4 regions of the Massilia sp. LC238 genome follow, and region 4 is predicted to be linked to each of the others. Evidence: predicted binding sites of a transcription regulator. Region 4 holds the regulator's gene; each other region holds the start of a gene.

Region 1 (14,293 bases), on a different contig from region 4:
CTCCTTGTCTGTGCCTGCCTTTTCGCCAACGCGCACGCAATCGCGCAAACGGAAGCGGCCGGTCCGCTTGCGCACGCTGCCGCTTTGAAGTCAGTGGTTGCTGCGCCTGATCAGCCGATGTCCAAGGGCCGCATCGCCGCCAAGCCGCTGTTCCGCGATCCCGTCTTCGACGGCGCCGCCGACCCGGTCGTGATCCGCAATGCGGCGCGCGGCACCTGGTGGATGTTCTATACCAACCGCCGCGCCAACGCGGCCGGCCTGTCGGGCGTATCGTGGGTGCACGGCACGAAGATCGGCATCGCTGAATCGGTTGATGAGGGCGCCAGCTGGAGCTATGTCGGCACCGCCGACATCGAGCTGCCGGCGGCGCTGGGCGGACTTGATGCCACGCACTGGGCGCCGGACGTGGTGCGCGCCGACGACGGCAGCTACCGCATGTTCCTGACCGTGGTGCCGGGCGTGTTCACCGACTGGAAGCACCCGCGCCACATCGTGCAGCTCACCAGCACCGACCTGCGCACCTGGCGCAACGCGCGCGACATCCCGCTGGCCTCGGACCGCGTCATCGACGCCGCCGTCACCCGCCTGCCGGGCGGCGGCTGGCGCATGTGGTACAACAACGAGCGCGACGGCAAGTCGATCTACTACGCCGACAGCCCGGACCTCGAGAACTGGACCGGACGCGGGAAGGTCGTCGCCGACCAGGCCGGCGAAGGTCCGAAGGTGTTCCAGTGGCGCGGCGCGTGGTGGATGATCACCGACGTCTGGCGCGGCCTGGCCGTGTACCGATCAACGGACGCCGTGAACTGGACCCGCCAGCCGGACAACCTGCTGCAGCAGCCGGGCAAGGGCGCCGACGACGGCGTCATCGGCGGCCATGCCGACGTCGTGGTGGTCGGCGACCGCGCCTGGCTGTTCTACTTCACGCACCCGGGACGCGGCCAGGTCCAGGGCGGCGCCGGCACCGGCACCGACGGCCCGGAACAGCGCCGCAGCTCGCTCCAGGTGACGGAGCTGATCCAGTCGGGCGACCGGCTGCGGGTGGAGCGCGACGCGCCGACGCGGATCGCGCTGGGCGGCGGCTGAACACCGGGAGAAACGTGCCCTTATGCGCTCATGCCGGTTTTGCAGGAGCCGTGGACAAGGCCCGATCGGCGCTCTCGCATTTGCGCATGAGCCAGAATGAAATGCATAGTGCGACGAGGTTCACGCCGATGGCGAAGCGTGCGCCCGGTTGCCCCAGGTTGAGGCTGAACTGCGCGCCAAATCCGGAACCGAAAAAGCCGAGCTGGAAGGGCGACAGCTTGGCAAAGACCTGAAGCTGCGCGCCGCAGAACACCGCGTAGCCGAACATGGACGTTTGCAGCAGAGGCACCTGGGCGAGCCAGAAAAGGGCATTCCGGTACAGGGCCTGCCGGCCACCTTCGAGCATCTGCACGCCACACCATATACCCCATAGGAAAAACGCCACGGCCAGCGTGAAGGGGAAAATCGTATTTGTGGTCGGCACCTGAGCTTGCAGGACTGCGCTCATGCTTGAAGCGAAGCCTACCGCCCCTCCACCAAGGGCCAGGATGCCGAGTCCACGACGTTGCCAGTTATTCAGAGATCCGATCGTTTGCATGTGCGCGTTTGTTGTTGTTTGAAATCGCGCGAGCGTACCAGACAAGCGCCGCGCAAAATGCACGCATTGCCACGGGACGAAGAGCGCTTACAGCTCGGGCGGCGGCGCCACACCGTGTTCCTTGGTCAGCGCATAGCGCGCGCCGCCTGGCGGAAAGCCTTCCAGGCGGTGCTGCACGACGTAGCCCAGCTTCTGGTAAAACGCCAGGGCCTGGAAACTCAGTGTCTCCAGGAAGACGCGCTTGCAACCCCGACGCAGCCCTTCCTCCTCGGCCTTGATCAGGATGGCACGGCCGATGCCGCAGTTCCGCGCCGATTCGTCAACCCATAGCGCATGCACTTGTAGCCAGCTAACATAGGTGTCGCCCACCAGGCCGCCGACGATACGGTCTGTCTCGTCACGCACCGTGATCACCAGGTCCCGGGGAGTGTCGCCGCCGGTATGTGCGGCATGGAAGTCAATGAGGCCTTGGACAATGAGATTCGAATCGCGGTAGTCCGGGCTTTCCTCGACTGCAATGATGTAATCACTCTTCTGCATTGTGGCTAACTCTATGCTTTCAGCAAAAAAGACAATGGCCGCATCATGCGGCCATTGTCGTTTGAAGATGCGCCCTCAGCCGATCACGTAGCGCTTTGACGGCCCGCTTCCCAGCGCCTGGCCGCTGGCGCCATACACGCCGCCCGCATCCGCGCCGGCCGGCATGCGCAGGGCGTTGAGCACGCCCTGGTTGTGCGCCAGCTGCTTGTTGATCAGCATGCCGTTGACGCGGTTGAGTTCCTTGGCTTCCCGGGCCAGCGCCAGCAGCGCTTCCCACTGGGTTCTCGCTTCGTCATTGCCGCCCACCGCCAGCCAGGGTTCCATGCCTGCTTCCGAGCCTTCGCAGCCGGCTGCAAGCAGCGCGGCGTGGCGCTGGGCCGATAAATCGGCGAGCGCCTGCAGCAGTGCGTTCTTGCGGGGAGTGGTTTCCGCCAGCCCATCGGCGTCAGCTGCGACGAGCAGCTGCTGTTCCTGTTTCATCAGCTCGATCAGGAAGCCGAGGTGTTGCTGTTCTTGAAGGACGGTCGAGATTGGGCTGGTGGGCATGAAGGATTATCGCTTGCGTGAATGGAGCAAGTCGCGCACGGTGTCGAGCAGGCCGTCGGCGACTTTCTCGGAGTTGACCTGGAACTGGCCATCGGCGATGGCCATCTTGATGCGCTCGACTTTCTTGGTGTCGAACACCTGGTTGTTGCCGCCCACGGCATTGGCCATGGCCTGGCCCTGCGAGGACAGGCGCACGCTGTCGGTCGCGACCTGGGTGGTCGTCGCGGTCGTGGCGGCCTTGTCGGCGCCGCGTGCGTTCGCGGCGCCGTTGGTGTTGGTGGGCTGAAGGCCTGGGTTGCCCTTGAGGGTATCGTTGATTTTCACAGCATCATCCTTCTCTGTTCGGAGCGGAAACTCCGGGATCTGCATCCTGTATCGGCAAGGATTTCACAAACTTTAGCGCAGAAAAGGCCGTCCAATGAAAATATGCAAAGTGGTTTTCAGATCGCCACTTCGATGATCCCGCCCGCCCGCGCGGTGCCGCTGACCACCGTTCCCGACTGGGTCCGCGCCTGCGCCACCTGGCCTTCGCCGGCGTTGCTGATCGCCTTCGCTTCCGCCGACACCGAGAAATTCGTTCCTTTCGACACCAGGCGCACCGCCTGGCCCTGCTGGACCACCGGGCGCGACCGCAAGGTGTCGAGGCGCAGCGGCGTGCCGGACGGCAAGGAGGCGGTCGGCGTGCGGCCGATGGCCTGGGCCATGTCGGTGATGATGCCGTTCGGCATGGCGGCGATGTCGCCCTTCATCATGACGAGCTGGGTGGCGTCGACCGGCTGGCCCTGGGCCAGCGGTACGGCGGCGGCGACGTAGTCGGCCATCACCTGCACGGTGGCCTGAATATACACCGTCCAGGGCGAGGGAGCGGTGCAGCGCACCCCGACCGTTGTTTTTCCCCACGCGCGCGCGCCCGGCTGCTGGAAGGCTTCCGGCGCCGGGCAGCTAGCCAAGCTGGTGCGCGGGTCGACTTGCCCCACCTTGATCGTCACCTGGCCCGGCAGGCCGGCGCTCTGGCTCTGCAGGTACTGTTCCACGACCGTGCGCAGGGCCGGGAGGTTCTGGCGGCCTTGTGCGCTCGCGAGCGGGGCGAGCAGGACGAGCAGGACGGCGGCGATGGTGCGTTTCATGGTCAATCCGGCGGATGCAGGTGGGAGATGCTGCCATTCTAGGCAGTGAGATTCTCTGGCGAAACTTTGAATAGCCGGGGTTTGCCCATCTTTATCGATCGATTGGGAAGTGTTGCCCGTACGTATCATCGGTGCTGTCCCAACAAGTCTCTAGCGGAGGCGGCATGATCGGCAAGATCGACCAGTACCTGAGTTTCAATGAAACGGCCCTGTCCCTGCGCGCCCAGCGCCAGGAATTGCTGGCGTCGAACATCGCCAATGCCGACACCCCGAACTACAAGGCGCGCGACATCGATTTTTCGAGCGCGCTGCAGAATGCCCTCGCCTCCAAGGGCGCCGGCGGCCCGCTGGCCACCACCGCGCCCAGGCACCTGCCGCGCGGCGCCGCGACCGGCGACGTGCTGGCCAATGGCACTCCGGTGCTGTACCGCGGCGAAGTGCAGGGCAGCGTGGACGGCAATACCGTGGACATGGACGTGGAACGCAACCAGTTCGCCGACAACGCGCTGCGCTATGAAGCGGGCATCACGATGATCAACCACCAGATCAAGGGCCTGCTGGCGGCCATCCAGGGACAGTAAAAAGGTTTAATAGACTATGTCGCTCTTCAATATCTTCAACGTCTCCGGTTCGGCCATGAGCGCCCAGGCGCAGCGCCTGAACACCACGGCCTCCAACCTGGCCAATGCCGACAGCGCCACCAGCCCCAGCGGCGAAGCCTACCGCGCCAAGGCGGTCGTGTTCGAAGCCGTGCCCCAGCAGTCCGGCGCCACCGGCGTGCGCGTGCGCGAAGTGGTCGAGGATCCTTCGCCGCTCAAGCAGGTCTACGACCCCAAGCACCCGCTGGCCGACGAGAAGGGCTATGTGGCGATGCCCAACGTGAACGTGGTGGACGAGATGGTCAACATGCTGTCGGCCTCGCGTTCCTACCAGACCAACGTCGAGACCATGAACGCGGCCAAGACCATGCTGCTCAAGACCCTGACCCTCGGTCAATAAAGATCAATAAACCATGACCACGATTAACACCGCCAACCCGGGCGCCAACGTCACCGACCTGATGTCGACCATGAACGGCAAGAAGGCCGAAGTCGACAGCGTCCAGGCCGATACCGACAAGTTCATGACCCTCTTGGTCACCCAGCTGAAGAACCAGGATCCGCTGAACCCGCTCGACAATGCCCAGGTCACCAGCCAGCTGGCGCAGCTGTCGACCGTCACCGGCGTTAACAAGCTCAACGCCACCCTGGAATCCCTGAAGAGCAGCTACCAGTCGGCCGAAGCGATGCAGGCGACCAACCTGATCGGCCACGGCGTGCTGGTCGAGGGCTACAAGCTGGGCCTGCAGGAGGGCAAGGCCATCCTGGGCGTGGAACTCGACAGCGCGGCCGACAAGGTGCAGGTGGTCATCACCAGCAACGCAACCGGCAAGGAAGTCGCCACCATCGACCTGGGCCCCCAGGAAGCCGGTATCGTGCCGATCGCCTGGGACGGCGTGCCCGACCCGGACAAGCTGGGCGAAGACGGCAAGCCGGTGACCCTGCCGGACGGCACCTACACCTACAAGGTGGTCGCGAGCCGCGGCGGCGAGGAACTGAAGGATGCGCGCACCCTGTCCTTCGACAGCGTGGCCAGCGTCACCACCGGGGGCAAGGACGGCATCAAGCTGAACCTGCCGGTCAAGGGCGCCGTCACGATGGCCGATATCAAACAAGTACTGTAAGCCGAGCCGCTTACTTCATTCATTCTTCAGGAGTACACCATGTCTTTCCAGCAAGGCCTGAGCGGCTTGAACGGCGCAGCCAAATCCCTCGACGTCATCGGCAACAACATCGCCAACGCGAGCACGGTCGGCTTCAAGGGCTCGACCACCCAGTTCGCCGACGTCTACGCCAACTCGCTGAACGGCGCCGGCGGCATTTCGGCCGGCATCGGTGTGAAAGTGGCGAACATCGCCCAGCAGTTCACGCAAGGTAACGTCGAAGCCTCGAACAATCCGCTCGACATCGCCATCAACGGCGCCGGCTTCTTCCGTACCGAAGCCTCGGGCATCGTCCAGTACAGCCGCAATGGCCAGTTCTCGCTGGACAAGAACGGTTTCCTGATCAATGCGCAGGGCGCCAAGCTGACCGGCTACGGCCTGAACCAGAACGGCCAGCTGGTGGCCGGCGCGCCGACGCCGCTGCGGATCGACACGTCCGACCTGGCGCCGGTCAAGACGACGGCCGTCAAGATCGAGATGAACCTCGATTCGCGCAGCCTGCCGCCGACCACCTCGACCTTCAATGCAAACGATCCGACCTCGTACAACAAGCAGAGCCCGATGAGCGTGTACGACACGCTCGGCAATCCGCATGTGCTGTCGACCTTCTACGTCAAGGGCGCCGAGCCTGGCGCCTGGAACGTGTACGTCGCCGTCGACGGTGTCGAGATGGCGGCCATGGAGGCAGCTGCCGCGGCGCAGGGGAGCGGTCCCGAGTTCACCGCCGTCAACGACGCCCGCGCCGCCTGGGAAGCCGCCTCCAAGGCGGTGCCGCCGGTGGCCGCGACGATCGCTTCGGCACTGGGCACCTATGCCGCGGCCGCCTCGGCCATGGTGGTGTCGGCCGTCAGCACCCGCGGCGCCACTGCCGAGAACCAGACCGACATCGCCGCGGCCGCGACCAGGGCAGCCGCGGTGCCCGGCGCCACGCCCGCCGAAATCGACAAGGCAATGGCCGACGCCATCAAGGTGCCGGCAAAGCTGATCGACACCTTGCGTTTCGACTCCAACGGCGCGCTGAACAAGGCGACGTCCGGCGTTGCCGGCGTGCTGACCCCGCTGGGCGGATTGCCCGTGTTCCCGCCGACCGGCGCCGAGCTGACCATGCCGATCACCATCGACTACAACGGCTCCACCCAGTACGGCACCGCGACCAGCGAAAAAAGGCTGGTCCAGGACGGCTATGCGGCCGGCAACCTGCAGCGCTTCACGACCGGCGCAGACGGCGTCATCCTGGGGCAGTACAGCAACGGCCAGACCAAGCCGCTCGGCCAGGTGATCCTGGCGAACTTCACCAATCCGAACGGCCTCGAACCGCTGGGCAACAATGCCTGGGCGGAATCGGCCAGCTCGGGCGTGCCGCTGCTCGGGACGCCCAATACCGGTGGGATGGGCGTGCTGCAGCAGTCGGCGGTGGAGAGCTCGAACGTCGACCTGACCGCGGAACTGGTCAACATGATCACCGCGCAGCGCGTGTACCAGGCGAATGCGCAGACCATCAAGACGCAGGATTCGGTGTTGCAGACGCTGGTGAACCTGCGTTAATAACAGAGGAACTGAGAGATGGACCGCCTGATCTACACCGCCGCCAGCGGCGCCAAGCACATCCTGGAACAGCAGACCACGACCTCGAACAACCTGGCCAACGTAAACACCACGGGCTTCCGTGCCCAGCTGGACGTGTTCCGCGCCGTGCCGGTGCAGAGCGAAGGCCTGCCGACGCGCGCCTTCGTGGTCAATTCGACGGCGGCGGCCGACTTCACCCCGGGTGCGCTGCAGCTTACCGGGCGCGAGCTGGACGTCGCCGTCAAGGGCGAGGGCTGGCTGGCGGTGCAGATGCCGGACGGTACCGAGGCGTACACCCGCAACGGTTCGCTGCAGACCAGCCAGAACGGTCTACTCACCACCGCGGGCGGCGCCACCATCGCGGGCGAGGGCGGCCCGATCACGATTCCGCCGGACGTCACCGTCACCGTGGGCGGCGACGGCACCATCTCGACCATCTCCACCACCGACCAGCCGGCAGCCGCCAACATCCTCGGGCGCCTGAAGCTGGTGAATCCCCCGACGGAAAATCTGGTGCGCGGCGACGACGGCCTGTTCCGCCTGAAGGATGGCGGCACGGCGCAGGCCGACCCGGCGGTGCGCGTGGCCGGTGGCGCCCTCGAGGGCAGCAACGTCAGCGCGGTCGATTCGATGGTGAACATGATCAGCCTGGCACGTTCTTTCGAGACCCAAATGAGCCTGTTGAAGAACGCCGAGAATAACGCGGCGAAAGCCACCCAGATCCTCGCTTTGAATTGATAGTTGCTCCAGCATAATTCTCCTGTACGTGGCGGACTTCGTCCGTCGCCAATAGGAGAATCCCATGATCCGTTCGCTGTTTATCGCCAAGACCGGCCTCGAAGCGCAGCAAACCAACCTCGACGTCATCTCGAACAACCTCGCCAACGTGAGCACGAGCGGCTTCAAGCGCTCGCGTGCGGTGTTCGAGGACCTGCTGTACCAGAACATCCGCCAGCCCGGCGCCCAGTCCTCGCAGCAGAACAACCTGCCGTCGGGCCTGCAGATCGGCACCGGCGTGCGCACCGTCGCCACCGAGCGCATCCACACCCAGGGTAACCCCCAGCTGACCGGCAATTCGAAGGACGTCATGGTCAACGGTTCGGGCTTCTTCCCGGTCCTGCTGCCGGACGGCACCCAGGCGTATACCCGCGACGGCTCCTTCCAGACCGACCAGAACGGCCAGCTAGTCACCTCCAGCGGCTTCGTGGTCCAGCCTGCCATCACGATCCCGGCCAACGCCGAGTCGATCACCGTGGGCCGCGACGGCACCGTGTCGGTGAAGCTGCCGGGCACCGTGGCGCCGACCCAGATCGGCTCGCTGCAGCTGGCCACCTTCATCAACCCGGCCGGCCTCGAATCGCGCGGCGAGAACCTGTACGTCGAGACCGGCGCCTCTGGCAACCCGAACCTGAACGTGCCGGGCACCAACGGCTCCGGCGTCCTCATGCAGGGTTACGTCGAATCGTCGAACGTGAACGTGGTCGAGGAAATGGTCAACATGATCCAGACCCAGCGCGCCTACGAGATCAACAGCAAGGCGATCACCACTTCCGACCAGATGCTGCAGAAGCTGGCCCAACTGTAAGAACATGAGCATGAAAATCGCGTCCTCCGTCGCCGCCGCCGCCGCAGTCCTGCTGGCAGGCTGCTCGACCACTCCCAGCACCATCGTCCAGGGGCCGACGTCAAGCCGCCCGATGCTGGTGCAGGCCGCCCCAAGCACGGACGGCGCCATCTACAACGCGGGCAGCTACCGGCCGATGTTCGAAGACCGCCGCGCGCGCCACATCGGCGACCTGCTGACGGTGAACATCAGCGAGCGCACCTCGGCCGGCAAGTCGGGCGCCAGCACCGGCAGCAAGACGGGCAGCGCCAGCTTCGCGGTGCCGGGTCCGCTGCAGGCCAGGGTTGGCGCCAGCGTGGGCTTGGAAGGCGCGAACAAGTTTGCGGACGCCGACACCCAGAGCGCCTCGAACAACTTCACCGGCACCCTCGGCGTCACCGTCACCGAAGTGCTCGCTAACGGCAACCTGATCGTGGCCGGCGAGAAGCAGGTGGCCATGAACAAGGGTGTCGAGTTCATCCGCTTCTCGGGCATGGTGGCGCCGGACACCATCCAGCCGGGCAACATCGTCTCGTCCACCGTGATCGCCGATGCGCGCGTCGAATACCGCACCAACAGCCGCGTCGATAAAGCCGAGGTGAGCAATATGTTCTCGCGCTTCTTCCAGTCGATGTTGCCGTTCTGAGGACCGTTGTCATGAAATTCGCTTACCAAGTCGTCCTCGTCTGCGCCGCCTTGCTTGGCGCTGCTCCGCTGGCCCAGGCCGAGCGCATCAAGGACCTCGCCAGCATCGCCGGCGTGCGCCAGAACCAGCTGTCGGGCTACGGCATCGTCGTGGGCCTGGACGGCACCGGCGACCAGACCAGCCAGACGCCGTTCACCGTGCAGTCGATCCAGGCGATGCTGCAGCAGAAGGGCGTCAACCTGCCGCCGGGCACCCAGCTGCAGCTGAAGAACGTCGCGGCCGTGATGGTCACGACCTCGCTGCCGGCCTTCGCCCAGCCGGGCCAGACCATCGACATCACCGTGTCCTCGATCGGCAATGCGAAGAGCCTGCGCGGCGGCACCCTGCTCATGACGCCGCTGCACGGCGCCGACGGCCAGGTATATGCCATGGCCCAGGGCAACGTGCTGGTCGGCGGCGTCGGCGCCCAGGCCGGCGGCGCCCAGGTGCAAGTGAATCACCTTTCCGTCGGCAAGATTTCGAGCGGCGCCACCGTCGAGCGCGCCGTGGCCTCGAACCTGGGCGCGGACAACCAGATCCGCCTGGAACTGAACCAGACCGATTTTTCGACCGCCGCCCGCGTGGTCGAAGCCATCAACGACCAGTTCGGCGCCGGCATCGCCACCGCCCTGGACGGCCGCGTGATCCGCGTGCGCACGCCATCCTCGAGCGACCAGCGGGTGGCCTTCATCGGCCAGCTGGAAAGCATCGACGTCTCGCGCGCCAGGGATTCGGCCAAGGTCATCATGAATGCCCGTACCGGTTCGGTCGTGATGAACCAGGCCGTGATGCTGGAAAGTTGCGCCATCTCGCACGGCAACCTGACCGTGACGGTGGGCGCCGAGACCAACGTCAGCCAGCCGGCCCCGGGCTCGCTGGGCGGCACCGCCGTGACCCGCAACAACTCGGTCGACGTCAAGAAAGACCCGGGCCGCGTGCTGATGATCAAGGGCGGCGCTTCGCTGGCCGAAGTGGTGAAAGCCATGAATTCGATCGGCACCACGCCGCAAGACCTGCTGGCCATCCTGCAGGCACTCAAGGCCGCCGGTTCGCTGCGCGCCGAACTCGAGATCATCTAATCCCGGACGCTAGAACACCATGATCGGCTCTCCCTCCACCGACCTGACCAGCAAGTTTGCCCTCGACACCAAGGGCCTGGGCGAACTCAAGCAAGGCGCCAGGAACGGTTCGCCCGCCGCGCTGAAGGAAGCGGCCACGCAGTTCGAAGCCATGTTCATCAACATGATGATGAAGAGCATGCGCGAGGCCACCCCGCAAGAGGGGATCATGGACAACCAGCAGAGCAAGATGTTCACGGGCATGCTGGACCAGCAGCTGAGCCAGAACCTGGCCAAGCGCGGCATGGGCCTGGCCGACGTGCTGACCCGCCAGCTGACCTCGAACCAGATGGGCGCCCAGGCGCTGGCCATCGGCGCCGACGGCGTCGCCGCAGGCAAGGCGGCAGCCGCTGCATCGGCCATGGCGCCCCTGGATGGCAGCATGCGTCCGGGCATGGACGCGGCGACGATGATCAAGACCGGCGCCACCCAGCCGGGCGCGCCGGTGCTGCCCCTGACCACGGCCAGCGGCCGCGTCCAGCCTGCGCACGTGCGCAATTTCCAGGAAAAGCTGCATGCCCACGCGGCCGAGGCCGAGCGCGCCACCGGCGTGCCGGCCAAGTTCATGCTCGGCCAGGCGGCGCTGGAAAGCGGCTGGGGCAAGCGCATGATCCGCAACGCCGACGGCAGCAGCAGCAACAACCTGTTCGGCATCAAGGCCGGCCCGGGCTGGAAGGGCAAGGTTGCCACCGCCGTGACCACGGAATACGTCAACGGTGTGGCGCGCCAGAAGGTGGAGCGCTTCCGCGCCTACGACACGCCGGCCGATTCGTTCAAGGACTACGCCAACATGCTGGCCAAGAATCCGCGCTATGAGAAGGTGCTGGGCAGCGGCGGCGATGCCGCGGCCTTCGCCCACGGCCTGCAGCGCGCCGGCTATGCCACCGATCCGCAGTATGCCGCCAAGCTGACGCGCGTTATCAAGAATTCATTGGCGTGATCGCATTTGTAGGGTGGGCGGCTTTGCCGCCCACGCGGTGATAGTTAGGATATGAACAACCACGCAGGCAGCATCACCGTGAGTTGACCGCGTGGGCGGGAGACCCGCCCACCCTACAGTTTTCGAGAAATCTGCCGTAGTTAGATCAGTCAAGGAAAGAACAAGCACATGTCCGGTAACCTCCTCAGCATTGGCAAGAGCGGCCTGTTCGCGGCGCAGGCGGGCCTGTCCACGACCGGCCACAACATCACCAATGCCGGCGTGGCCGGCTATAACCGCCAGGTGGTGGTGCAGGCCACCGCGCCGATGCTCGATACCGGCGTGGGCTTCCAGGGCACCGGCACCCAGATTTCCCAGATCAAGCGCTACAGCGACGAATTCCTGAATTCGCAGGTGCGCAATGCCCAGGCCAGCAAGAGCGGCCTGGATTCGTACTACAGCCAGATCAGCCAGATCGACAACATGCTGGCCGACCAGACCGCCGGCCTGTCGCCGTCGCTGCAGGGCTTCTTCAAGGGCGTGCAGGACATGGCCGCCAATCGCGCCTCGGTGCCCTCGCGCCAGTCGATGCTCTCCAGCGCCGACACCCTGGCGACGCGCTTCCAGGCCCTCGACGCGCGCCTGGGCGAGATCCGCGAAGGCGTGAACAGCACCATCGAGAGCAGCGTCACCCTGATCAACTCGTATGCCCAGCAGATCGCCGACCTGAACGACAAGATCGGCAGCTTCGCCGCCGCCCAGCAGCACGCGCCGAACGACCTGCTCGACAAGCGCGACCAACTGGTGATGGAACTGAACACCCAGGTCAAGGCCAACGTCATGCCCGGCGATAACAACAGCCTGACGGTCTCGATCGGCAGCGGCCAGCCGCTGGTGGTGGGCGCGCGCACCTTCCAGCTGGCGGCCACCAAGTCGCCCTTCGACCAGACGCGCGTCGAAGTGGGCTATGTCACCGGCAGCAAGGTGACGGTGCTGGCCGATAATGCCCTGTCCGGCGGCACGCTCGGCGGCGCCCTCGATTTCCGCAGCCGCACACTCGACCCGGCCCAGAGCGCCCTGGGCAAGGTGGCGATCGGCCTGGCCTTCGAATTCAATGCCCAGCACAAGCTCGGCCTCGACCAGAACGGCCTGGCCGGCAAGGATTTCTTCAGCGTGGCGCCGGCCTTCGTGGGCAAGAACATCAACAATGCGCTGTCCAGCACCACCGACATCAAGGCCGTCGTCAGCGACCCGGGCAAGCTGGTGGACAGCGATTACAAGATCGCGTTCGACGGCACCAACTACAACGTGATCCGCCTGTCGGACAACACCTCGACCGCGGTTACGCCCTACGACGCGGCCGGCACCACCGTGAGCATCGACGGCGTCGACTTCCGGATTTCCGGCCTGGCATCCAAGGACGACGAATTCCTGGTGCGCCCGACCATCGGCGGGGCCGCCAACTTCAACGTCCTGGTGAAGGATGTGGCGAGCATCGCCGCCGCCGCGCCGATCGCCACCAGCGCGCCGGTCAGCAACACCGGCACGGCCAAGATCAGCGAAGGCCGGGTCGACCAGCGTTTCCTGGACAATCCGCCCTCCTTGCCGGTGACCCTGGAATTTCGCAGCAACGGCGGCAGCCCGATCCTGACCGGCTTCCCGGCCGGGGTGGACGTCAAGGTAGTCACAAGCGATGGCAAGGAACTGCCGCCGTCGGCCGACGTCAAATTCGTGGCTGGCGCCACCTATAGCTTCGGCGGCATCAGCGTGACGATGACGGGCGCGCCCGGCAATGGCGACACCTTCACCATCGCCGGCAATGCGGGCGGGGTGGGCGACACCCGCAACATCGGCCTGCTGGGTGACCTGCAGACCAAGAACATCTTCAACAACGGCAGCGCCACGATCCAGTCGTCCTACGCCCAGCTGGTCAGCACGGTCGGCAACAAGACCCGCGAAGTGCAGGTCAACGGCGACGCCGCCGGCGCGCTGCTGACCCAGGCCAAGGCCAGCGCCGCCGACGTCTCGGGCGTGAACCTGGACGAAGAGGCCACCAACCTGATCAAGTACCAGCAGGCCTACCAGGCCGCGGGCAAGGTCATGCAGATCGCCGGCACCATCTTCGACACCCTGCTGTCGATCGGCCGCTAACTGGCAACCAGACGAGTAACGAGAGACACCCATGCGCATCAGCACCCAGTCGATCTACAACAACGCCACCTCGCAGCTCAACACGCTGCAGAGCGCCCTGGCGCGCACCCAGAACCAGCTCTCGACCAACCGCCGCATCCTGACCCCGGCCGACGATCCGGTGGCCTCGGCGCGCGCCCTGGAAGTGAGCCAGTCGAAGGAGATGAACAGCCAGTTCGCCACCAACCGCGCCAGCGCGCGTTCCTCGCTGGCGATGGTCGAAGGCGCGCTGCAAAATGCCGGCGACCTGCTGCAGGACATGCAACGGCTGACGGTCAATGCCGGCAACGGCGCCATGCAGCTGCAGGACCGCGAGGCGCTCGCCACCGAACTCGAAGGCCGCCTGGAAGACCTGCTGGGCGTGGCCAACAGCACCGATGGTGCAGGGGGCTTTCTGTTCTCCGGCTACATGGCGACCACCCAGCCCTTCACCCGCACCCCGGGTGGCGCGGCCTACCAGGGCGACCAGGGCCAGCGCCAGCTGCAGGTGGGCGCTTCGCGCAAGATCCCGCTGTCGGCTTCGGGCGCCGCCGTGTTCGAGAACAACCCGACCGGCAACGGCGTCTTCCAGACCCAGGCCGACAAAGCCAACAAGGGCGCCGCCATCATCTCC
Region 2 (2,788 bases), on a different contig from region 4:
CGACCGCCATCTGCGCCGCAACACGCCGGTGATGGCCCTGGGCGACGAGGACCCCGATGCGCGCCAGCTGCGCGAGATGCTGGGCCGCTCGCTGGCCTATGCGCTGGCCACCCTGCTGGCCGGCAGCCCGCCGCTGGTCCAGGAGGCGGAAGCGCTGGGCGGGGCGGTCCGGCTGGCGCGCGGCGAGGAACTGGGCGAGCTGTCCGGCCGCCTCAAGCAGCTGTGCTACCAGATCGAACTGCGCAGCGGCGACAGCGCCGAGCAGCAGGAACTGCTGCTGCGCCTGTTCCGCCTGCTGCTCGACAACGTCAACGAACTCCTCGACGACGACAGCTGGATGCGCGGCCAGATCGCCGCCGTGCAGGACCTGATCGCCGGCCCGCTCGACGTGCGCTCGCTGGAAGACGCGACCCGCAGCCTGAAGGACGTCATCCTCAAGCAGGGCCAGCTGCGGCACAGCATCTCGGACGTGCGCGCGACGATGAAGAACATGATGATGACCTTCATCGACCGCCTCGGTTCGGTGGCGGCCTCGACCGGCGACCACCATGCCAGGCTGGCCGGCTATTCCGACCGGATCGGCCGCGCCGCCAACATCGACGAGCTGAACGAGGTGATGGAGGAAGTGCTGCGCGAGATGCGCGCCGCCCAGGACGAGGCGCTGGCTTCGCGCGACCGCATGGTGGCCGTGCACAAGGAAGTCCAGGAAGCCGAGGACCGCATCCGCACGCTGGAAGCGGAACTGCAGCACATGAGCGAACTGGTGCGCGAAGACCAGCTGACGGGCAGCCTGAACCGCCGCGGCCTGGACGATGTGTTCGAGCGCGAGAGCGCGCGCGCCGACCGCCGCAACACGCCGCTGTGCGTGGCCATCCTCGACCTCGACAATTTCAAGAAGCTCAACGACACCTACGGCCACCTGGCCGGCGACGGGGCCCTGAAGCACCTGGTGAAGGTGGTGCGCGACACCCTGCGCTCGATGGACGTGATCGCCCGCTTCGGCGGCGAGGAATTCGTGATCCTGATGCCGGAAACCCCGGTGGACGCCGCGGCGGCGGCGATGGTGCGCGTGCAGCGCGAGCTCACCCGCCACTTCTTCTTGCACGACAACGAGAAGATGCTGATCACCTTCTCCTGCGGCGTGGCCCTGCGCATCCCGAACGAGGACCAGGCCAGCCTGGTGGCCCGGGCCGACCGCGCCATGTACCAGGCCAAGCAGAGCGGGAAGAACCGGGTCGTGGTGGCCGACTGATCCCGTAGGGTGGCCGGCTCCGCCGGCCGCGCGTTCAGACAGATGTCGATCCGCCAAAGCATGCAAACGGAGCTTTGGCCTGCCTCGTATGATCATTCCGACAACGACATTCCATCTCCGGCCACGCATTTCCGGAGTCCTGAGCCCGGCTTTACAGAAAAAATAAATTATTTTTCGCCCTAAAGTTCCCGATTTCCCAGTCGTCTAGACGTGCCTGCCCAGCAAACTTGAGGGAAATAATCGCGAATTTATTTTCAGCTCCAGCCTCAAGTTCTTGCCGTAAAGCACGTTACCAGCATCAACAGCGGTGTGATCGTCACGGAACAGCGTGGCGCACCAAAGTGAACAGGGCACAGTGGCCCACCCCGAAATACAGTCTGGAGAAATACCATGGCATCCGTAATCAATACCAACGTTGCATCCCTGAACTCGCAGCGTAACCTGTCGACCTCGCAAGCTTCCCTGAACACCTCGATCCAGCGCCTGTCGTCGGGCCTGCGCATCAATAGCGCCAAGGACGACGCTGCCGGTCTGGCTATCTCGGACCGCATGAATTCGCAAATCAAGGGCATGAACCAGGCGACCCGCAACGCGAACGACGGCGTGTCGATGGCCCAGACCGCCGAAGGCGCCCTGTCGAGCTCGGGCGACATCCTGCAGCGTATCCGCGAACTGGCAGTGCAGTCGTCGAACTCGTCGAACTCGGCCAGCGACCGTAAGGCCCTGCAGACTGAAGTCACCCAACTGACCTCGGAACTGAACCGCATCGCCAACACCACCGAATTCAACGGTCAGAAACTGCTGGACGGCACCATGGGTACCGCCAACTTCCAGGTCGGCGCTAATGCAGGCCAGCTGATCTCGATGGGTGGCGCGAACTTCACCACCTCGACCTACGGCAACAATACCAAGGTGTCGAGCGCACCGGCCGCGGGCGCGACTGCCGCGATTGCCGCCGGCACGATCACCCTCAACGGTTACCAGGGCAGCGCCACCGTCGACGTAGGCCCAGGCGACGCAGAGAGCGCCAAAGCTGTGGCAGCCGCCGTGAACACCAAAAGCGAGACCACCGGTGTAACCGCAACCGCCAAGACCGAAGCCAAGATCAGTGCGGCTGCCGGCGCGGCGGTGACGATCAAGCTGGACTCGGATAATAGCGCCGCTGACGCCGTGACTATCTCGTTCAAAGTTGGCACTAACACCGACGCCGACGGCTATGCCGCAGCGATCAGCGCCTTCAATGCCCAGTCGTCGAAGACTGGCGTTACCGCGTCGTACGACAGCGGCGGCATCAAGTTGACCAACGCAACCGGCGCCAACATCAACGTTGCCAACCAAGCTGGCTCCGCTTCTGTTGACGTGCAGAACTATACTGCTGCCGGCGCACTACAGGGTGGCGCGGTTGCTGCCGGCGCCTCATCCAGAGCGATCGGACGCGTGACGATGGACTCGGAGCAGAGCTTCTCCATGACGGAATCGGCTGCTTCGGGCATGGCCATCACCGGCTCCTCGGATTTGAAGTCGGTCGCCAAACTG
Region 3 (4,913 bases), on a different contig from region 4:
GAGGGCGGCAGTCATCGGCGTTTCCACTTTCTGGGCGGCGGCGAGCACGCCGCCGATGGTCTTGCCGGCCTGGCTGAGGGTCGTGTTATTGGCTTCCGCGCCCACGGTCTGGGCGGCGGCGCCGGCCGCGCTGGCCTGCAGCAGCGCGGCGGCGCGCCCGACGGCGGTCCCTTCGCGCATGGCGAGCGGCGCCTTGCCCGGGTCGGCGCCCTGGGGCAGCGGCGGGCCGGCTTCGCTGAACACGGGATTGGTCCCGAGGCCGACCTGGAACGTCGGGCGCGGGTGCACCGACACCAGCGTGAGCGGCACGTCGGCGCCGACCTGGGCGCCCGCCGGGAGCTGCATGCGGGCGGGGATGTTGGCGACCTTGACGACGAAACTGCCGTCGGTCAATTTGGCGAGGACTTCGCCGTGCAGCGCCTTGCCCAGCTGGGGGGCAAGGGCGCGCTGGAAGGCTTGCTGGCGCGGGTCATTCAGGTGTTCGGCCGGCCTGGCCGGACTGGCCGGCAGGACGGCGGAGACGAGCTCGCGCGGCAGCATGCTGCTCTACGGCCTTACACGCCGTAGGCGCGTGCGACGCGGCGTTCGGTCGAGGTGTTGTTGATCAGGGCCGACAGGCGCGCCATCCACGGGGTGGTCAGGTCGCGGATCTGGCGGTCGGCGGCAAGCATGCGGCGGATCGCGTCGACCTTCTTGACGCGCTGCGGGCCAGCCAGCGGCTGCGGCTCGCTTTCCTTCAGCTGGCGCACGTGCAGGGCGCACTGCTGTTCGAGCTCGGCCAGGCGGTCCCAGTCGCTGTCGCTGGCGGCGCGCAGCATCTGGTCGGTGATCACCGCCATGGTTTCATAGGTATCGACGATATCGTCGCTGGTCATCTGCGGCATGTTCTTCAGGCACTCATCAGGGTCGGGGCGCGCATCGGCGCCGGGGCGGCTGGGGCCGTCGCGCCGGTGGCCGCGGCTTGCGGGTCGATCGCGTTCCAGGCTTCGCGCAGTTCGGACAGCAGCGCATGCGCTTCTTCCAGGATCGCCGGGTCGTTGCTGAGGTTGGCCTTGAGCAGGCGCGCGCTGATGTATTCGTACAGGGCGTCGAGGTTCTGGGCGATCTCGCCGCCGACCTTCTTGTCGAGGGCGGCGCGCAGGCCGTTGTCGATGATGTTGATGGCCTTCGAAATGGCGGCGCCCTTGGCGGGGATGTTCCCGGCCTTCATGTTGCTGATGCCGCTCAGGATCGACACCATCGCGCCGTCGTACAGCATGACGATCAGTTTGTGCGGGGAAGCGGCGGCGACGCCGGTCTCGAGACCGACTTTCGCATAGGCGCCCACGCCGCGTTGCATGGTTCCAAACATCGTGTTCTCCAGGTGGATGAGCTTAGCCTGCGTTCGCGGTGAGCGCCGCAAGCTGCTGGGTCAGGTAAGCCGAGGTCGATTGCATCGACATCAGGGCCGTGTCGAGCGCAGTGAACTGGGCCCGGTAGCGTTTTTCGATGGTTTCCAGGCGCGACTCGAAGCGCTCGCGCGCGCTGGTGACCGATTTCAGTGTGACGTTCAGGCCGTCGGTCTTGCTGTTGAGCAGGCTGTCCTTGCCGGTGAAGCTGGTGGCCAGGTTGGTCAGTTCGAAGGCGAAGCCTTTGGAGAAGCTGACGGTGCCGCGTTCGCCGGGCAAGCCGCCGGTGATCGAGAGCTGGATGCCGTCGGCGGGCGAGCCGGCCGCGGCCGTCAGGGTCTGGCCGTTGCCGATGGCGGCGACGCCGCCGATCGTGCCTTCGACGTTCGTGCCCTTGACGGGGGCGGCGGCGCCGAACAGGACGCTCGGGTCGGTGCCGCTGACGGCGGCGATCGCGATGTTCGACAGCTCGCCGAACTTGCTCGAGGAGATCGACAGGCGGCCATCGTCACCGACCTTGGTCTCGACCGTGTCGCCGGCGCCGGCAAAGGTGGTGTTGCCGTTGATCGCGGCGCGCAGCATGGAAGCCAGCTGGGCGCTGGTATAGGTGCCGGCGGCCAGCTTGATTTCCTGGATCTTGGTCTCGGTGACCGGGTCGGTCTGGTTCAGCGTGACGCGCCAGGTCGTATTCGAGGCGATCGTGGTCGAGCCCGGCAGCGGGGCAGCGCCGGTGAGCGTGCCCTGGGTTGCCAGGCTGGTGATGTTGACGCCGTAGGTGCCCGGCTTGGTGGCTGCGCCCGACTTGTCGAACTTGATCTGGCCGTCGGTGGCCGAGCCCATCGCCGCGAACAAGCCGCCGATCTCGGCGAAGTTCTCGGTGACGGCCTTATTCAGCTTGGTGGAATCGACCGCCAGGCTGCCGTCCTTCTGGAAGGTGATGCCGACCTGGCTGAGGGTGGTCAGCTTGCCGCCCAAGCCCTCGACGGAAGCGCCCAGCTGGCGCCGCAGCTGGCTCTGGATCGAGCGCACCGATGCGTCGCCCTGCAGCACGCCGGCGGTCTTGGTCTCGGCGTTGTAGCCGGCCAGGCTCGAGATCGTCTTGTTGAGCTCGTTGTAGGCCTTGACGAAGTTGTTGACGGCAGTCGAGACCGCGGCGGTGTCGCGGGTGACGTCGAGGGTGGTGCTGCCGGTGCCCTTGATGTCGAGCGACACGCCCTGCACCGCTTCGGTGACGGTGGTGCTGCTGCTGCGGATGTCGATCCCGTTCATGTTGAGCAGGGTGTCCTGGGCCGCGCTGGTCTGGGTCAGGCCCTGCACGCCGCCCGGGTCGTGGCCGAGCAGGGCGGCGATGGCGGGATCGGCCGGCTGGCCGTCGACGCCGTCGACGCTGATCTTCATCGAGGACTTGGCGCCGGTGGCGTTCGAGGTCAGCACCAGGTGATAGGGATTGGCGCCCCCGTCGGACACGATGGTCGCGGTGACGCCGATATTGGCCTTGTTGATGGCGTCGCGGATGCCCTGCAGCGACTGGTCGCCCGCGTCGAGCGTCACGGTGCCGCTCGCCTGTGCGCCGTCCTGGCTGAAGGCGGCGCCGCCCAGGTAGCTGCCGGCCGGGCCAGCGCTCAGGCCGGCGGCGGCCGGGTTGGTGCCGCCGACCAGGATCTGGTTGCCGTCCTTCGAGTTCAAGGTGACGCTGGCGGTGGTGGTGGCGCTGGTGCCGGTGTTGGCGACGCCGGTTCCCTTGAGGCCGCCGGTAGCGCCGCCGCTACCGCCGATCACCTCGGCCACCGTCAGGTTGGACCCGTCGGCTGCGGTGAACTGCAAGGTGCCGGCGGCGGCAGTGCCGGTGAATGTGATGTTGGCGGCGCTGAGTGCCGCGCTGACGGTGCCGTCGGCCAGGGCCGTGTCGATCTGGGCCTTGCCGAGCGAGGTTCCGGTGCCGGCCTGCGACACGATCTGCACGCCGCCGACCGTCAAGGCGTAGCTGGACGTGGCCGTGGTGGTGACGCTGCCGAAGCCGGCGAACAGGTTGGCCGCGCTGCTTGCCGTGCCCGCCTTGGCGGTCACGCCGGTGGTGTCGCTCTTGGCATTGATGGCTTCGGCCAGCTGTGCCGCGCTGCGGGTCGTGCCGCTGGTAGTGATGGCGGTGCCGTTGAGCGTCAGCGAGCCGTTGCTGATGCCGCCGGTGGCGGTCGAGGCGCCCAGTGCGCCGCCCGCCACGCCGAAGCTGCCGCCGCTGATGCTGCCGAACTGGAAGGTGAGGGTGGTCTTCGCGCCGGAGCCGATGGTCGCGCTCATGCTGGCCCGGCCGGCCGTGGTCAGGCTCTGGGCCGAAGCCATCTGGCTGACGTTGATCTTGTACTTGCCGGCGACTGCGCCGGCGCCGGCGGTGCCGCCCAGGATGTCCTTGTTGCCCGAACTGGCGTTGAGGGCGCTGAAGGTCGAGGGAGAATTGAGCGTGGTCAGGGCGCCCTGGAAGGCGCCGACCGCTGCGCTGACCTTGCCCAGCGCAGCGACGCGCTGTTGCAGCGCACCTGCCTTCTTGTCGAAGTTGGCCAGCGGTGCCGCTTCGGCCTGCATCAGCTTGCTGATGATGCCGTCGACGTCGAGGCCGGAACCGATGCCGGTTGAACTGATGCCCACTTTGTTTCTCCCGTGAAAGCGATAATGTAAGTCATTATCGACAGAAGCAAACCGGACTTAAGAGTGGGAAATGTGTCCTAATTCAATTAGATGAATGAAGGGACGAAAGGGGGCGACGCGGAATTAACAGGCGTGCAAGTCCGGCGCATGCCTTTCGAGGCGCGCGCCGGGCTGTATCGGTTACTGTCTTCAAGCCGTCTGGCTGATCAGGAGGCCGCGCATCTTGTCGATGGACTTGGCGATCTCGAGCGCTTCGACCGAGGGAATCTGGCGGACCACTTCACGGGTGCCCTGGTCGATGATCTTGACGACGATTTCCTTGCTGTCGTCGTCGATCGCGAATTCCAGGCTTTGCGACGATGCCTGCATGCCTTCGTTGATCTTTTTGACGGCGTCGTTGACCTGGTCGCGCGAGGGCGGGGCGGCTTCCTGTGCCTCAGGCGCTTTCGTCGCCTTGGCGGGTTGGACGTTTTGCTGCTGATCGAGCGCCGGAAGCGACCGCTCCTCCAGTCGCGGCGCCACGGGTGAACCAAGAGATTGGATGTTCATGTGACTTCCCTAGCAAAAAATCCCCGGCTGAATTTCTTCAGCCGAGGATGTGTTTTACTGCCCGAATGGACTAGCTAGCCAACGATTAACCACGCAGCAGCGACAGGACGCCGTTCGGCAGCGAGTTCGCCTGGGCCAGCATCGAGGTGCCGGCTTGCTGCAGGATCTGACCGCGAGTCATTTTCGCGGTTTCAGCTGCGAAGTCGGTATCGACGATGCGGCTGCGCGATGCCGACAGGTTCTCGGTGGTCGAAGCCAGGTTCGAGATTGCCGAATCGAAGCGCGATTGCAGTGCACCGTATTCTGCGCGCTTGCTGTTGACAGCCGCAAGGG
Region 4 (8,633 bases):
GAGCGGCATGATGAACGAGATCCGCGCCATGCGCGGCCTGATGGAAACCCAGCTGGCCGAACTGTCCTGGAACGCGACGCAACAGCGCGAGCCGCAGAAGGCCGCCGTGCTGCGCGAGATGCTGGCTGCGGGCTTCTCGGCCACCCTGGCGCGCTACCTGATCGACAAGATGCCGGCGACCAAAGACGCAGCCGACGCCCTGCGCTGGATCAAGACCGTCCTGGCCCGCAACCTCACCACCATCGCCAACGAAGACGATCTGCTGAACCGCGGCGGCGTGTTCGCCCTGGTCGGCCCGACCGGCGTCGGCAAGACCACCACCACCGCCAAGCTGGCCGCGCGCTGCGTGATGCGCCACGGCCCGGACAAGCTGGCCCTGATCACCACCGACGCCTACCGTATCGGCGGCCACGAGCAGCTGCGCATCTACGGCAAGATCCTCGGCGTGATGGTGCACTCGGTGAAGGACGAGGCCGACCTGCGCATCGCCCTGAAAGAACTCAAGAACAAGCACACCGTCCTGATCGACACCATCGGCATGTCGCAGCGCGACCAGATGGTGACCGAACAGGTGGCGATGCTCTCCGAATCCGGCGCCGACGTGAAGCGCCTGCTGTGCCTGAATGCGACCTCGACCGGCGAGACCCTGAACGAAGTGGTGCGCGCCTATCAGGGCTCGGGCCTGGCCGGCTGCATCATGACCAAGCTGGACGAAGCCGCCTCGATCGGCAACGTGCTCGACGTCGTGATCCGCCAGAAGCTCAACCTGCACTACATCTCGAACGGCCAGCGCGTGCCGGAAGACCTGCACCTGGCCGACCGCGCCATGCTGGTCGACCGCGCCTTCCGCAACAACCGTCATGCTCAAGCCCAGTTCGGTGATGCCGACCTGCCGCTGATGATGGCCGCTGCCGGTAACGATCGCAGCCTGCGCGAGGTGCACCTTGGCTAGTTTCGATTTCGACCAGGCCGAAGGCCTGCGCCGGATGCTGCAGGGCCCGCGCCCGCGCATCGTCACGTTTCTGTCCGCCACGCCGGAGGACGACAAGGGCGCCATGCTGGTCAACCTGGGCGCCTCGCTGGCCCAGCTGGGGAACGAAGTCCTGATCGTCGACGCCTGCGAACGCGACTACGGCGTGGCGCGCCGCCTGGGCCTGAACCGGGCCGCCAACCTGGCCGCCGTGGCGCGCCAGGAGTATGGCCTGAACCAGGTGCTGCACGCGGTGCCGCAGGGCTTTTCGGTGGCTTCGCTCGGCCGTCCGCACGGCAGCAATGACGCGCGCCGCCTGGCCAAGACCTTCGACGTGCTGGTGGGGCAGGCCGGCATCGTGATGGTCGACGGCGAACTGGGGCCAAGCGGCGAATTCCCGCTGCCGCTGATGGCGAGCTCGGAGATCGTGGTGCAGGTCTCTACCAGCGCCGCGTCGATCACGAATGCCTACGCGCTGATCAAGCGCCTGGCGCAGCAACTGGGCCGCCGTCCCTTCGGCATCCTGGTGACCGGCGCGACAGAGGCGGAGGCCAAGGTGGTATACGATAATATGTCAGCTGCGGCAACACGCTACCTGGCGGTCAACCTGCGCTCGATGGGTTCGGTGCCGGCCGACGAGTACCTGCACCGGGCCGCGCGCCTGGGCCGGGCGGTGGTCGATGCCTTCCCGCTGGCGGGGGCCTCGGTCGCCTTCCGTCGCCTGGCCGGCAAGTTCGCGTTGCACGCGATGCCCGGCATGGGCAGGGGTTAATCGTAGGGTGGGCGGCTTGTCCGCCCACGCGGTGATAGTTAGGGTGTGAATAGCCGCGCAGGCAGCAGCACGGTCGGTTGACCGCGTGGGCGTCTGTAATTCCGGGCATTGCCCGAAATTACCCCGCCCACCCTACAAGAGAAGAAAAGATAATCAGAACGCATGTACACGGTCAAAGGGAAAGCGGACAAGAACCATTTGCTGACGGAGCACATGCCGTTGGTGAAGCGTCTTGCCCACCACATGAAGGCCAAGCTGCCGCCTTCGGTGGAAGTCGATGACCTGGTGCAGGCTGGCATGATGGGCCTGCTCGACGCGATCAACCGCTACGAAGACAACCACGGCGCCCAGTTCGAGACCTATGCGGTGCTGCGCATCCGCGGCGCCATGCTCGACGAGCTGCGCAACAGCGACTGGATGCCGCGCAGTACGCGCCAGAACATGCGCAAGGTGGAAGCCGCGATGGAGGCGCTGCAGCAGCGCCTGGGCCGTCCGGCCAGCGAATCCGAGATCGCCAAGTCGCTCAAGATGTCGCTCGCCGACTACCAGGAGATGCTGGGCGACGGCGGCGGCCACCAGCTGCTGTACTACGAAGACTTCCACGACCAGGGCGAGGACGGCGGCAGCGACAGCTTCCTCGACCGCTATGCGGTGGACGACAGCGACCCGCTGCGCAGCCTGCTCGATACGGGCTTCCGCCAGGCCGTGATCGATGCCATCGACGCCTTGCCGCCGCGCGAGAAGATGCTGATGGGCCTCTACTACGAGGAAGAACTCAACTTGAAGGAAATCGGCGCCGTCATGGGCGTGAGCGAGTCGCGGGTGTCGCAGCTGCACACCCAGGCCGTGTCGCGTCTGCGCGCGGCGCTACGGGAGCAATTGTGGACTGGGCCAGCGTAGCTGGCCTGGTGCTCGCGATCGCGGGCATCTTCATCGGCCATACGCTGGACGGCGGCAAGTTCGCGTCGCTGATCCATCCGTCCGCCTTCGCCATCGTGGTGATCGGCACCTTCGGTGCCACCTTGCTGCAGAGCGAGCGGCGCAGCTTCATGCTGGGCCTGCGCATGCTGCGCTGGGTGTTTTTCCCGCCTAAATCGAACCGTGAGCTGCTCTCGCGCGAGATCGCGCTGTGGAGCCTCTCCGCGCGGCGCGACGGCCTGCTCTCGCTCGAGCAGTACATGGGCACCAAGGACAAATTCATCCAGAAGGGCCTGCGCCTGGTGGTCGACGGCATCCAGCCCGAGAAGATCCGCAGCCTGCTGGAGAACGAGATCAACGCCTACGAATTCTCGCAGCGCCAGGCGGCGCGCATCTGGGAATCGGCCGCCGGCTATGCGCCCACCATCGGCATCCTGGGCGCGGTGCTGGGCCTGATCCACGTGATGGAAAACCTGTCGGATCCGTCGCGCCTGGGTTCCGGCATCGCGGTGGCCTTTGTCTCCACCGTGTATGGCGTGGGGCTGGCCAACCTGTTCTTCTACCCGGTCGGGAATAAATTAAAAGCCATCGTCAGCGACAAGGTGGCCCAGTACGAGATCCTCGCCGAAGTCTTCCACGACCTCGCCACCGGCGACCACACCCGCGTGGTCGACGAACGGGTGGCGAGCCTGCTGACGCGCCACTGACCGGATCATGGCGCGCAAACGCTACGACGATGGGGCCCAGGAAAACCACGAGCGCTGGCTGATCTCCTACGCCGATTTCATCACGCTGCTGTTCGCCTTCTTCGTCGTGATGTACGCGATCTCGATCGTCAACGAGGGAAAATACGCGGTGCTGTCCGAAGCCCTGGGCGACGCCTTCGGCGGGCGCAGCGTGGCGCCGCAGGCGCACACCAGCGTCGAGCCGGTGCTGCCGCTGTCGCACATCGTCAACCGCAAGCGCGTTGAGGCCGCGCGGCGCGAGCGCGAGCGCATGGAGGTGCTGGCGAAAGACCTCACGGCGACCCTGATGCCGCTGGTGAAATCGGGCCAGGTGCGGGTGACGCAGAACGCGCGCGGCATCGGCATCGAACTCAATGCGAGCGTGCTGTTCGCGCAAGGCGAGGCGACCCTGCAGCAGGAGGCGCGCGAGGTGCTGGGCGCGGTGGCGGGCCTGCTCAAGGATGCGCCGCAGCGCATCGAGGTCGAGGGCCATACCGACAACCTGCCGATCACCAACGAGCGCTTCGCCTCCAACTGGGAACTGTCGGCGGTGCGCGCGGCCAGCGTGGTACGCCTGTTCATCGAGAGTGGTGTGCAGGATGTGCGCCTGTCGGCCATCGGCCATGGCGCGACGCGCCCGGTGGCGCCGAACGACACGCCCGCCAACCAGGCGCGCAACCGGCGCGTGGCGGTGATGATCCTGGCGTCGGTGCCGGAACCGCTGTCGGCGGGTGTATAGTGGGCATGAAATAAAAGTTCGTTTCTGCAGTTCTTTTGAAATAATATTTCAAGGAGAAAGAATGCATGTCACACGCTTTTTGCCGCCGGCCCTGCTGGTCCTCGGAGCTCTGGTGAGCGCAGCCGGCGTCGTCGGCGCGCAGGAGAAGGAAGCGCAGGTCCACCACCAGCTCGAGGTCGAAACGGGCGGCGGCAAGGTACGGGTGCGCCTGCTGGTCGAGAACCGCGCCGATACCGCGATCTACATCCCGCGCGAAATCGCCGCTGGCGACGAGATCACCGGCCGCCGCTTCGACCTGCGTGACGCCAAGGGCAAGCCGGTCGACTACACCGGCATGATGGCCAAGCGCGGGGCGCTTACGGCCAGCGACTGGCAGCAGGTGGCGCCGCACAGCATGCACATGAACACCATCGACATCACGCCGTCCTACGCGTTCAGGAAAGGGAAGCAGGGCTACGAGATCCGTTACGACGGGCCATGGCTGGCGGATATCACGCAGCTCGACGCGGTAAGACATAGTCCGGCCGCGCCGGTGAAATTCAGCTTCAGCCAATGAAAACGGGCCGGCAATGCCGGCCGTCAGTGTCGTAGGGTGGGCGGATTCTCCGCCCACGCGGTCAACCAGCCGCAAGATCATCGTGCCTGGTCCGTCGACCTCCAACGATCACCGCGTGGGCGGGAAGACCCGCCCACCCTACATCAGTTCAAAGCCGGCGTATTCTCCCCAAAGTACTCGTGCGAATCGGCGTTGTTGACCGCCCGTGCCGGGTCGCTCCGGGCCAGCTCGGCCGCTCCCTGCTGGCCGTACACGTGGTCGTCGGTGGCGGCGACCACGTCGAAGTGGCTCAGCTCGTGCAGCAGGGTGCCGCCGCGCGAGTCGGTGCCGGTCAGGGGCGCGGTCCAGAACGCCTTGCAGACATAGATCGCGTAGGGCTGGGCCGGGTACACATAGGCGAAATAGTTTTCGTTGCAGCCGCAGTCGATTTTCAGGGGCTTGGTCTCGAAGGCGTCGCGGATCGCCGTGAAATTGGTGTTCACGGTGGCGGCGCGGCCGGCATCCAGGGCGCCGAACCAAGTGCCGTAGCGGGCGCCGTACTGCGCGCCACCCGCGCCCGCCGCCAGGTAGTTGTGGGCGTCGACCGTCATCGCCTTGCCGGCGTCCACGGCCGCCGCCAGCTGCTCCTGCTGGGCGTTCGAGCACTTGCTGAATTCCAGCGAGGCGGCGCCGGCGACGGCCTGCTTGGCCGGCACCCTGGCCCCGCGCGGCAGGCGCCCGTCGATCCAGATCCCGACCTGGCTGGACGCCAGCGCACCCGGCACGGGGCGCATTCCGGAGGCGGCGAACAGGCCGCTCGAGGCGGTGCGGTAGCGCAGCTGGTAGGGGCCGGTGACGCTCATCTCGTACAGCGCCGACAGCTCGACCGTGCTGGTGAGCGTGGCGCCAGGTTCCAGCCGCAGGTAGTCGTCCGGGCCGGGGGCCGGGCGCTTGGCCTTGATGCCGAGGTAGCGTACTGGCTGGCCGTCGCGCAGCACCTCGAACAGCGGCGCCTGCACGCCCGCCACCGGGGTGTGCCACTTGAGCAGGAACTGCGGCGTGGCGCTGTTGTTCTGCAGGGTGACGCGCACCAGCACCTCGTCGCTGCGGGCGAATTTTTCACGCACGGGCTGGACGCTGACGTTGACGTCCTGCGCCAGCGCGGGCAGGGCGGACAGGGCCAGCGTCAAGGACAGCAGCGGGCGCGGCAGGATTGAGTGGCGCATGGCGGGCTCCTTGCAGTTGGGATTGAACCTACTGTGCGCCGCCGGCGCGACCGCATCTTGAGCAATCCCAAGCGTATATTTACCGGGGGGCAACAAAACCACACCGTGAGTATGGCCTATTAACAACAGATGTGATTATCTGTAATTATTTGCTCGATTCGCGAGAGGGCCATTGCTATGATGCAATCAAACTATCCTACCGTAAATATTTTTCCTTTCTAAGCCATGAACGCCCTGCATGACCTGGTTGACGAGCTCGCCCGCGAGATCGGGCTCGACTGCGAGGAAGTCGCGGCGCGCAAGGCCTACCTGGAACTGGACGAGCCCGACATCGAGGCCCTGCGCGACGTGCACGCGCTGCTCGAGTCCCATCGCGACGCCTTTTCGGACCGCTTCTACGCGCACCTGATGTCCTTCCCGAAGCTGCGCGGCATGCTGGGCGACGGCGCCGAGGCGCGCCTGCGGCACGTGCAGTCCGCCTACTTCAGCAGCCTGACAGCCGGCGAGTATGGCGAGGAATACATGCGCGAGCGCCTGCGCGTGGGCGCGACCCACCAGCAGATCGGACTCGATCCGAAGTGGTACATCGGGGCCTACCGCAAGTACCTGTCGGAGCTGTCCGGCCTGCTGTGGCGCCGCCTGCGCGGCCAGCCGGAACGCTTCCGCGCCGCCATGGAAGCGGTGCTGAAGATCGTCTGCTTCGACATGGGCCTGGCGCTCGACACCTATACCCATGCCAGCCAGCGCAGCAGCCTGCAGAACCAGAACTACCTGGAACAGGTCATCGACGGCATGCCGGCGGGCCTGGTGGTGGTGGACGCCGAGCTGCGCGTGCGCTCGATGAACCGCACGATGGCCGACCTGCTGGGCGTGCCGGACAGCCTGCTGCTGGAGCGGAAACCCGCGCTCGAAGAGTTGATTCCCTGCCGCGAACTGGCCGACCGCGCCGCCGAGGCGCTGGCCTCCGGCGCGCGCCACGACCAGGTGCTGGTCACGCTCGACGGCCGCGCCGACGGCGTGCGCTACGTCGACTTCAACATCCGCCGCGCGCGCAAGGACGGCAGCTACATGCTGCTCCTGATCGGCCAGGACATCACCTTCCGCCGCAAGGCCAGGCTGCGCCTGCAGGAGAGCGAGGAGTTCTTCCGCCTCACCTTCAACCAGGCCGCGGTCGGCATCGCGCTGCTGGGCAGCGACGGCCGCGTGCTGCGTACCAACAGCAAGATGTCGCACATCCTCGGCTATTCCGAGATCGAGCTGCTGCAGCGCTTCTTCCAGCAGCTGACCTGCGACGAGGACCTGCCGGACGAGCTGGCACTGATCAACCGCCTGAAGGCCGGCGAGATCAGCGACTACCAGCGCGAAAAGCGCCTGATCCGGCGCGACGGCGCCCGGGTCTGGGTCAGCGTCACCGTTTCGCGCATGCGCGACGCCAACGGCAACCAGCGCTTCATCTGCGTCATCAAGGACATCCAGCGCCAGAAGCAGGCCGAGGAAGCCCTGCTGCGCCTGGCCAACCACGATGCCCTGACCGGCCTGCCCAACCGGGTCCTGATGCAGGACCGCCTGGGCCAGGCCATCATGCACGCCCACCGCGCGGGGCGCCAGGTGGCGGTGATGTTCATCGACCTGGACCGCTTCAAGCACGTCAACGACAGCCTCGGCCACGATGCCGGCGACGCCCTGATCGTCGAGATCGCGCGCCGCCTGTCGAGCAGCCTGCGCGAGAGCGACACCGTGGCGCGCCAGGGCGGCGACGAATTCGTGGTGGTGCTGCCCGACCTGGCGGGCCAGGACGACGCGGCCAAGGTGGCGCGCAAGCTGCTCGACAACCTGTTCCAGCCCATGCTCCTGTGCGGGCAGGAAGTCTTCCCGTCCGGGAGCATCGGCATCGCCATGTATCCGCGCGACGGCGAGGACAGCGCCACCCTGCTGAAGAACGCCGACAGCGCCATGTACGGCTCAAAGGGCAAGGGCGGCAACCATCATTCCTTCTATGCCGCCGAGATGGGCGAGCAGGCGGCCCAGCACCTGCGCATGGAAGGGGCGCTGCAACGCGCCCTGCAGCGCGAGGAATTCCTGCTGCACTACCAGCCGGTGGTGGACATCGGCAGCGGCGTGGTCTCCGGCGTGGAGGCGCTGCTGCGCTGGCAGCCGGTGGGCGGGCCGATGGTCTCGCCCGCCGAATTCATCCCGCTGGCCGAGGAGACCGGCCTGATCGTGCCGATCGGCGACTGGGTGCTGGCCACCGCGATGCGCCAGCAGGTGGCCTGGCGCCGCGCCGGCTTGCCCCCGGTGCGCATCAGCGTGAACCTGTCGGCGCGCCAGTTCCTGGGCCAGGACGTGGCCCAGCGCGTTGCCGCGCTGCTGGCGGAGACGGAGTGCGACCCGGCCTTCCTGACCCTCGAGATCACCGAGAGCGTGCTGATGGAGAATCCGGGCGCGGCCACCGAGACCATGGGCCGCCTGGCCGCGATGGGCGTGCAACTGGCCATCGACGACTTCGGCACCGGCTACTCGAGCCTGGCCAGCCTGAAGCGCTTCCCGATCCACAGCCTGAAGATCGACCGTTCCTTCGTGATGGACCTGACCCAGGACGCCGACGACGCGGCCATCGTCAATGCCGTGATTGCGCTGGCGCATTCGATGAAGCTGAACGTGATCGCGGAAGGCGTCGAGACCAGCGAGCAGCTGGCCTTCCTGCAGGAGCGCGGTTGCGACCAGATGCAGGGCTACTGCTTCAGCAGG

The links. The regulator FliA, encoded in region 4, starts transcription of late flagellar genes. The targets are predictions, from matches to a motif close to CTAAAGTTTNNNNNNNNNNNGCCGNTA.
Region 1: the regulator FliA is predicted to act here: its motif matches at 11,625-11,651, upstream of flgK (flagellar hook-associated protein FlgK).
Region 2: the regulator FliA is predicted to act here: its motif matches at 1,432-1,458, upstream of FG94_RS13275 (flagellin).
Region 3: the regulator FliA is predicted to act here: its motif matches at 4,067-4,093, upstream of fliD (flagellar filament capping protein FliD).

What each region holds. Positions count from the first base shown of each region.
Region 1 is NZ_JNNN01000046.1:7,505-21,797, reverse strand. Features, by position in the region: gene FG94_RS12895 (hypothetical protein) at 118-1,086, shown strand; gene FG94_RS12890 (hypothetical protein) at 1,115-1,624, opposite strand; gene FG94_RS12885 (N-acetyltransferase) at 1,712-2,164, opposite strand; gene FG94_RS12880 (flagella synthesis protein FlgN) at 2,240-2,710, opposite strand; gene flgM (flagellar biosynthesis anti-sigma factor FlgM) at 2,717-3,034, opposite strand; gene flgA (flagellar basal body P-ring formation chaperone FlgA) at 3,151-3,837, opposite strand; gene flgB (flagellar basal body rod protein FlgB) at 4,002-4,418, shown strand; gene flgC (flagellar basal body rod protein FlgC) at 4,435-4,836, shown strand; gene FG94_RS12855 (flagellar hook assembly protein FlgD) at 4,850-5,560, shown strand; gene FG94_RS12850 (flagellar hook protein FlgE) at 5,600-7,144, shown strand; gene flgF (flagellar basal-body rod protein FlgF) at 7,163-7,903, shown strand; gene flgG (flagellar basal-body rod protein FlgG) at 7,968-8,750, shown strand; gene FG94_RS12835 (flagellar basal body L-ring protein FlgH) at 8,761-9,414, shown strand; gene FG94_RS12830 (flagellar basal body P-ring protein FlgI) at 9,426-10,532, shown strand; gene flgJ (flagellar assembly peptidoglycan hydrolase FlgJ) at 10,552-11,511, shown strand; gene flgK (flagellar hook-associated protein FlgK) at 11,680-13,641, shown strand; gene flgL (flagellar hook-associated protein FlgL) at 13,673-14,293, shown strand, end outside.
Region 2 is NZ_JNNN01000048.1:21,007-23,794, reverse strand. Features, by position in the region: partial or broken gene FG94_RS13280 (GGDEF domain-containing protein) at 1-1,252, shown strand, start outside; gene FG94_RS13275 (flagellin) at 1,643-2,788, shown strand, end outside.
Region 3 is NZ_JNNN01000048.1:16,042-20,954, forward strand. Features, by position in the region: gene FG94_RS13250 (flagellar hook-length control protein FliK) at 1-540, opposite strand, end outside; gene FG94_RS13255 (flagellar protein FliT) at 555-884, opposite strand; gene fliS (flagellar export chaperone FliS) at 890-1,351, opposite strand; gene fliD (flagellar filament capping protein FliD) at 1,374-4,031, opposite strand; gene FG94_RS13270 (flagellar protein FlaG) at 4,221-4,580, opposite strand; gene FG94_RS13275 (flagellin) at 4,666-4,913, opposite strand, start outside.
Region 4 is NZ_JNNN01000047.1:592-9,224, reverse strand. Features, by position in the region: gene flhF (flagellar biosynthesis protein FlhF) at 1-952, shown strand, start outside; gene FG94_RS12950 (antiactivator of flagellar biosynthesis FleN protein) at 945-1,742, shown strand; gene FG94_RS12945 (RNA polymerase sigma factor FliA) at 1,905-2,642, shown strand; gene FG94_RS12940 (flagellar motor protein) at 2,624-3,367, shown strand; gene motD (flagellar motor protein MotD) at 3,375-4,124, shown strand; gene FG94_RS12930 (hypothetical protein) at 4,186-4,680, shown strand; gene FG94_RS12925 (M35 family metallo-endopeptidase) at 4,824-5,885, opposite strand; gene FG94_RS12920 (EAL domain-containing protein) at 6,111-8,633, shown strand, end outside.